2 regions of the Promicromonospora sp. NFX87 genome follow, and region 2 is predicted to be linked to the other one. Evidence: predicted binding sites of a transcription regulator. Region 2 holds the regulator's gene; the other holds the start of a gene.
The links. The regulator LexA, encoded in region 2, represses DNA repair genes until DNA is damaged. The targets are predictions, from matches to a motif close to TCGAACANNTGTTCGA.
Positions count from the first base shown of each region.

Region 1 (3,172 bases), 2.0 Mb from region 2:
CGAGATACGGCTCGGCGACGGTCTCCACCGTCTCTGCCTCCTCGCCCACGGTCATGGCCAGCGTCGACAGGCCCACGGGCCCGCCGCCGAACCGGGTGCACAGCGCCGTGAGCACCGCGCGGTCGAGGCGGTCCAGGCCGATGGGGTCGACCTCGTAGACCTCGAGCGCGGACCGCGCGGCGTGCAGGTCGAGACTTCCGTCGCCGCGCACCTGCGCCCAGTCGCGCACGCGGCGCAGCAGGCGGTTCGCGATACGGGGGGTGCCACGGGAGCGGCCGGCGATCTCGTGCGCCGCCGCGTGCTCCAGGTGTACGCCGAGCAGCCCGGAGGAACGCAGGATCACGCGCTCCAGCTCCTCGGGCGAGTAGTAGTCCATGTGCCCGGTGAAGCCGAAGCGGTCCCGGAGCGGGGCGGGCAGCAGGCCGGAGCGGGTGGTGGCGCCGACGACGGTGAACCGCGGCAGTGCCAGCGGGATCGCCGAGGCACCCGCGCCCTTGCCGACGATGACGTCGACCCGGAAGTCCTCCATCGCGACGTACAGAAGTTCCTCGGCGGGGCGCGCCAGGCGGTGGATCTCGTCGATGAACAGCACGTCCCCCTCCTCCAGCGAGGACAGGACGGCGGCGAGATCGCCCGCGTGCTGGATGGCGGGGCCGCTGGTGAGCCGCATGTGCGACTCCAGCTCGCCCGAGATGATCATCGCCAGGGTCGTCTTGCCGAGACCGGGCGGGCCGGACAGCAGCACGTGGTCGGGCGGGTTGCCGCGCGCGATCGCCGCCTGCAGCACGAGGGAGAGCTGGTCGCGCACCACCCGCTGGCCGACGAAGTCGTCGAGGCGCTTGGGCCGGAGCGCGGCCTCGGCGGCCCGCTCGATCTCGTCAGCGCTCGGCGCGACGATGCGGCTCCGCTCGTCGGCCGTACCGGTGGCCGAGCCTGCCGAGGCCTCAGCCACGGTGTCCTCCCAGCAGGCGCAGGGCGGCGCGGAGCGTGGTCGCGACCTCGTCGGCCGCTATCGCGTCGGTCCCGGCGTCGGCGAGCACCTTCGCCACGGCGTCGTCCGCCTGCTTGGCGGGCCAGCCGAGACCCGCCAGGGCCTCGACCACGCGCTCGGAGTGGTCGCCCGCGCTCGCGGCAGGCTCGGCCGCCGCGCCCGCGACCGTGAGCGCCCCCGACGGCGGCCCGAGCCGGTCCCCCAGCTCGAGAACTATGCGCTGCGCGCCCTTCCTGCCGATGCCCGGGACCCGGGTCAGCGCGGCGAGGTCCTCACCCGCGACCGCCCGGCGCAGCGCGTCCGGGGTGTGCACCGCGAGCATCGCGAGCGCGAGGCGCGGCCCGACGCCGGACACCGTCTGCACCACCTCGAACACGTCGCGCTCGTCGGGGTCGCCGAACCCGTACAGCGTCATCGAGTCCTCGCGGACCACCATGCTCGTCGCGACGCCGGCCGTCTCGCCGACGCGCAGCGTGGCCAGCGTGGTGGGCGTGGCGTGCACGAGATAGCCGACGCCGCCGACGTCGACCACCGCGCGGTCCAGGCCCACATGGGCCACGGTTCCCGTCAGCGAGGCGATCACGGGGTCCCCCTTCTCGGGTCGTGGATGGGGTCCCGGTGATCCAGCTCGTCGAGACCCACTCGAACAGTCGTGCGACGACCCTAACAAGCCGGACCACCCGCTACCTCGCACCACGCCGCCGTCGGCACCTGCCCACGCCCCACCCGGCGAGAGGGCCGGGCGGGTCTAGCGGCGGGGGCGCTGCTTCGCTGCCTGTTCCGCGGCGGCCCAGGCGCGCTGCGCCGGCGTGAGCTCGTGCCGGTCGCCGCCCTGCAGCGCACCGGCGGGGCGCCACAGGTGGCAGACAGCGAGGGCCAGCGCGTCGGCGGCGTCGGCGGGCCGCGGCGCCTCGTCGAGGTCGAGGATGCGGGTGATCATCGTCGTCACCTGGGCCTTGTCGGCGCGGCCGGAACCGGTCACCGCCGCCTTCACCTCCGACGGCGTGTGCAGGGCGACGGGCACACCCCGGCGGGCCGCGGCCACCATGGCCAGGCCCGCCGCCTGGGCGGTCCCCATCACCGTGCCGACGTTGTGCTGCGCGAACACCCGCTCGACCGCGACGACGTCGGGCACGTGCTCGTCGAGCCACATGTCCAGGCCCTCGGCGATCTTGAGCAGCCGCAGGTCGGTGGACAGCTCCGGCTCCGAGCGGATCACACCGACCGCGACCATCCGTGCCCGGCGCCCGGGCAGGGAGTCGACCACACCGATTCCGCACCTGGTCAGGCCGGGGTCGACCCCTAGTACGCGCATGGCGTCAGGTTCTCATGACGCCGGGCGGGGTCTCGACAGGCTCGACCAGCGCCTACCTCACTCCTCTTCGTCGAGAGCGGCCATGACCTCGTCGCTCGCGTCGAAGTTCGCGTAGACGCTCTGCACGTCGTCGCTGTCCTCGAGCGCGTCGATGAGGCGCATGATCTTGCGAGCACCCTCGACGTCCACCTCGACCTGCATGGAGGGGTGGAAGATCACGTCGGCGGAGTCGTACTCGATGCCGGCCTCCTGGATGGCCGTACGCACCGACACGAGGTCGGTGGCCTCGGTGAGGACCTCGATGACCTCGCCCTGGTCCGTGACGTCCTCGGCGCCGGCGTCGAGCGCGGCGAGCATGACCTCGTCCTCACCCACACCGTCGGCCTTCGGGACCACGATCAGGCCCTTGCGGGAGAACAGGTACGACACCGAACCCGGGTCGGCGAGGTTGCCGCCGTTGCGGCTGAACGCCAGGCGCACCTCGGAGGCCGCGCGGTTCTTGTTGTCGGTGAGGCACTCCACCAGCACGGCGATGCCGTTCGTGCCGTAGCCCTCGTACATGATCGTCTGGTAGTCGACGGCGTCGGCGCCCTCGCCCGAGCCACGCTTCAGCGCGCGATCGATGTTGTCGTTCGGCACGGACGACTTCTTCGCCTTCTGCACCGCGTCGAACAGCGTCGGGTTACCGGCGAGGTCGCCGCCACCCGTGCGCGCCGCGACCTCGATGTTCTTGATCAGCTTCGCGAAGAGCTTGCCGCGCTTGGCGTCGATCGCGGCCTTCTTGTGCTTGGTCGTGGCCCACTTTGAGTGACCTGACATGCCTCTACCTGACTCCTTGCATTTCCGATGGCTCTAATGACTTCAGG
Region 1 is NZ_CP183413.1:1,999,744-2,002,915, reverse strand. Features, by position in the region: gene ruvB (Holliday junction branch migration DNA helicase RuvB) at 1-898, opposite strand, end outside; gene ruvA (Holliday junction branch migration protein RuvA) at 945-1,574, opposite strand; gene ruvC (crossover junction endodeoxyribonuclease RuvC) at 1,740-2,306, opposite strand; gene ACNYC2_RS08945 (YebC/PmpR family DNA-binding transcriptional regulator) at 2,364-3,125, opposite strand.
Region 1: the regulator LexA is predicted to act here: its motif matches at 1,634-1,649, upstream of ruvA (Holliday junction branch migration protein RuvA).

Region 2 (3,172 bases):
GACGCCCTATGCCTGGGCGGCCGCCCGCTCGGCGCGCTCCGCACGGAGCGAGGTGATCGCGCTCTCGAAGTCCTCGAGCGAGTCGAACGACTGGTAGACGCTCGCGAACCGGAGGTAGGCCACCTCGTCGAGCTCGCGGAGCGGGCCGAGGATGGCGAGGCCCACCTCGTACGCGTCGATCTCCGCGCTGCCGTTGCTCCGCAGGGTCTCCTCGACACGCTGGGCCAGGATCGCCAGGTCGTCGTCGCTCACCGGGCGCCCCTGGCACGCCTTGCGCACACCCGCGGCGACCTTGTCGCGGCTGAACGGCTCCGTGGCGCCGGAGCGCTTGACCACGGACAGGCTCGCGGTCTCCACGGTGGTGAACCGTCGGTTGCAGTTCGGGCACTGCCGTCGGCGCCGGATCGACAGGCCGTCGTCGGCGGTCCGCGAGTCCACCACACGCGAGTCGGCGTGGCGACAGAACGGGCAGTGCATGCTCACTCCTGCGTGGTCGACCATCGACCGGAGGCCTCCGGTCGCGCCCCGACCGTAAGCGGGCAAACCACCCCCTTGCAACATAGCCGCAACATTCGTCGGCGAATCGAGGCCTTTCGTCACTCCTTGGGCAGGAGCAGCAGCTCCCCGACGCGCAGCGTGCCGGTCGACATCTCGTTCAGCTCCTGCAGCCGGCCGACCGCGTGCCGCACGTCCTCGCCGGGCCTCGCGACCTCCTGGGCGAAGCCCCAGAGCGTCTCTCCCGGCTGCACGGCATGCACCCGGACCTCGGTGGGTTCTCCCGGGGAGCTGGCGACCGCCGTCGCCCCCCACGTGACCATCGGCGCGAGCAGGAGCATGGCCAGCAGCACGAGGACCACGCGGCCACGCCGCGTGAGCCGCAGGCCGGCCAGGCCCAGCCGGTCGGCGATCGTGCGCCCTTCCGCCGGGGCGTACGCACGGAGCGCAGCCGGTCCGGCCGCCGGTGCGTACGCCCGGCCATACGACGGCGCATACGCCTGTTCATACGTCGGGGTGTACTGCCGCAGCGGGATCACGTCCCCCATGGCCCCTCCTCGAGGTGCAGAGCTTCTGTCGTTCATACAAGCGTTCGTCGAACGCCCGTACCATTGTGTAGCACGGGACACCGTCCATGTCGAGACACGCTCGAACATTCGTTTGAGCCGAGCGCGTTTGTGACCTAGAGTGGGTAGCGCACAGGAGAACATTTGTCGGAACGGGAGGGGCACGGGCATGACGGGACGGGACGGGACCAGCGACACGAGAGCCGTCGACACGGCAGCCTCCGGCGTCGCCACGCTGGACACGCCGGCCGACAAGGCGGTCGCTGACGTGCACACGATCTCGCCGACAGACCGCCTCACCGAACGGCAGCGCCTCGTGCTGGACACGATCCGGCAGTCGTTCGAGACGCGGGGCTACCCGCCGTCGATGCGTGAGATCGGCGAGGCCGTCGGGCTGGCCAGTCCGTCGAGCGTCAAGCACCAGCTCCAGATGCTCGAGAAGAAGGGCTTCCTGCGCCGCGACCCCAACCGGCCGCGTGCCATGGAGCTCGTGGAGCCGATGGCCGAGCAGGTCGACAAGCCGACCCGCGGCGAGATCCACTGGCCCGAGCCGCGCCGTAGCGGCCAGGTCCACTGGGGCGGCTCGGTGCCCGACGACGCCAGCACTCCCCCGCCGTCGTACGTACCGCTCGTGGGCCGTATCGCGGCCGGTGGCCCGATCCTCGCCGAACAGGTCGTCGAGGACGTGTTCCCGCTCCCCCGCCAGCTGGTGGGTGACGGCGAGCTGTTCCTCCTCAAGGTCGCCGGCGACTCGATGGTCGACGCCGCGATCTGCGACGGGGACTGGGTGGTCGTGCGCCAGCAGAACGTCGCGGAGCAGGGCGAGATCGTCGCCGCCATGATCGACGGCGAGGCCACGGTCAAGACGTTCAAGCAGACCGACGGTCATGTGCTGCTGCTGCCGCAGAACCCGGCTTACGAGCCGATTCCCGGCGACGAGGCCCAGATCCTCGGCCGCGTGGTCGCCGTCCTCCGCAGCCTCTGACAAGACCGCGAAGTAGAGCGCCTGTCCGCCCTGCGCAACGCTCAGCGTGCGTAGGGCGGACAGGCGCTCTACTTCGCGGTGCCGTCAGAAGCCGAACCGCCTCTGCACGGCCCGCACGTTCTCTGCCGAGGCACGAAGGCCCGCCAGCTCGTCATCGGACATCGGCACCCGCACGTTGTCCGTGACACCCCGCCGGTCCACGAGCGACGGCACGGACAGGCACACGTCGCTGATGCCGTGGTAGTCGTCCAGCAGCGAGGACACCGGCATGATCCGGCCCTCGTCCTTGAGCACCGCCTCGATGATGCGGGTAGCGGCCAGGCCGACGGCGTAGTTGGTCGCCCCCTTGCCGGAGATGATCCGGTACGCGGAGTCCACGACCTCGCGGTGCACCTCCGTACGGACCGCCGCGTCGAGCGGCGGCTTGCCGCCCAGCGGCTCCCAGTCGAGCAGCGGCATGCCGCCGATCGACGCCGAGCTCCACAGCGCGATCTCCGAGTCGCCGTGCTCCCCGGCGATGTACGCGTGCACGTTCCCCACCGCCACGCCGCAGCGCTCGGCGAGCACCACGCGCAGCCGGGAGGAGTCCAGGACCGTACCGCTGCCGAACATCCGCTCGCGCGGCACTCCGGAGATCTTGAGCGCCGCGTAGGTCACGACGTCCACCGGGTTCGTCACCATGACGTACGTGGCACCCGGCGCGACCTCGACGAGGCCGGGCAGGATGTCGCGCATCAGCCCGATGGTTCCCTCGGCGAGGTCGAGCCGCGTCTGCCCGGGCTTCTGCTTCGCCCCTGCGGTCACGACCACGACGTCGGCTCCCGCGCACACCGCAACGTCGTCCGAGCCGATCACCTGCGCCTGGGGCGTGAACATGAGGCCGTGCTGGAGGTCGAGCACCTCGGCCTCGACCTTCGCCCGGTTGACGTCGTGCAGGGCGATGGTCCGCGCCGAGCCCCGCGCGAGCGCGGCGAAGGCCAGCGTGGAGCCCACAGCGCCCGCGCCCACCACCGCGAGCTTGGTGGTACGGGCATTGGAGGGACGTACGGCCGGGATGTCCGAAAGGGCTGCCATGCCCCCAGGTTAGGTGTCGAGCCTCGCCAGCGCGGCGCGCACCAGCGCCGAG
Region 2 is NZ_CP183413.1:4,006,299-4,009,470, forward strand. Features, by position in the region: gene nrdR (transcriptional regulator NrdR) at 7-477, opposite strand; gene ACNYC2_RS18020 (LysM peptidoglycan-binding domain-containing protein) at 597-1,043, opposite strand; gene lexA (transcriptional repressor LexA) at 1,231-2,046, shown strand; gene ACNYC2_RS18030 (L-lactate dehydrogenase) at 2,131-3,120, opposite strand; gene ACNYC2_RS18035 (ATP-dependent DNA helicase) at 3,130-3,172, opposite strand, start outside.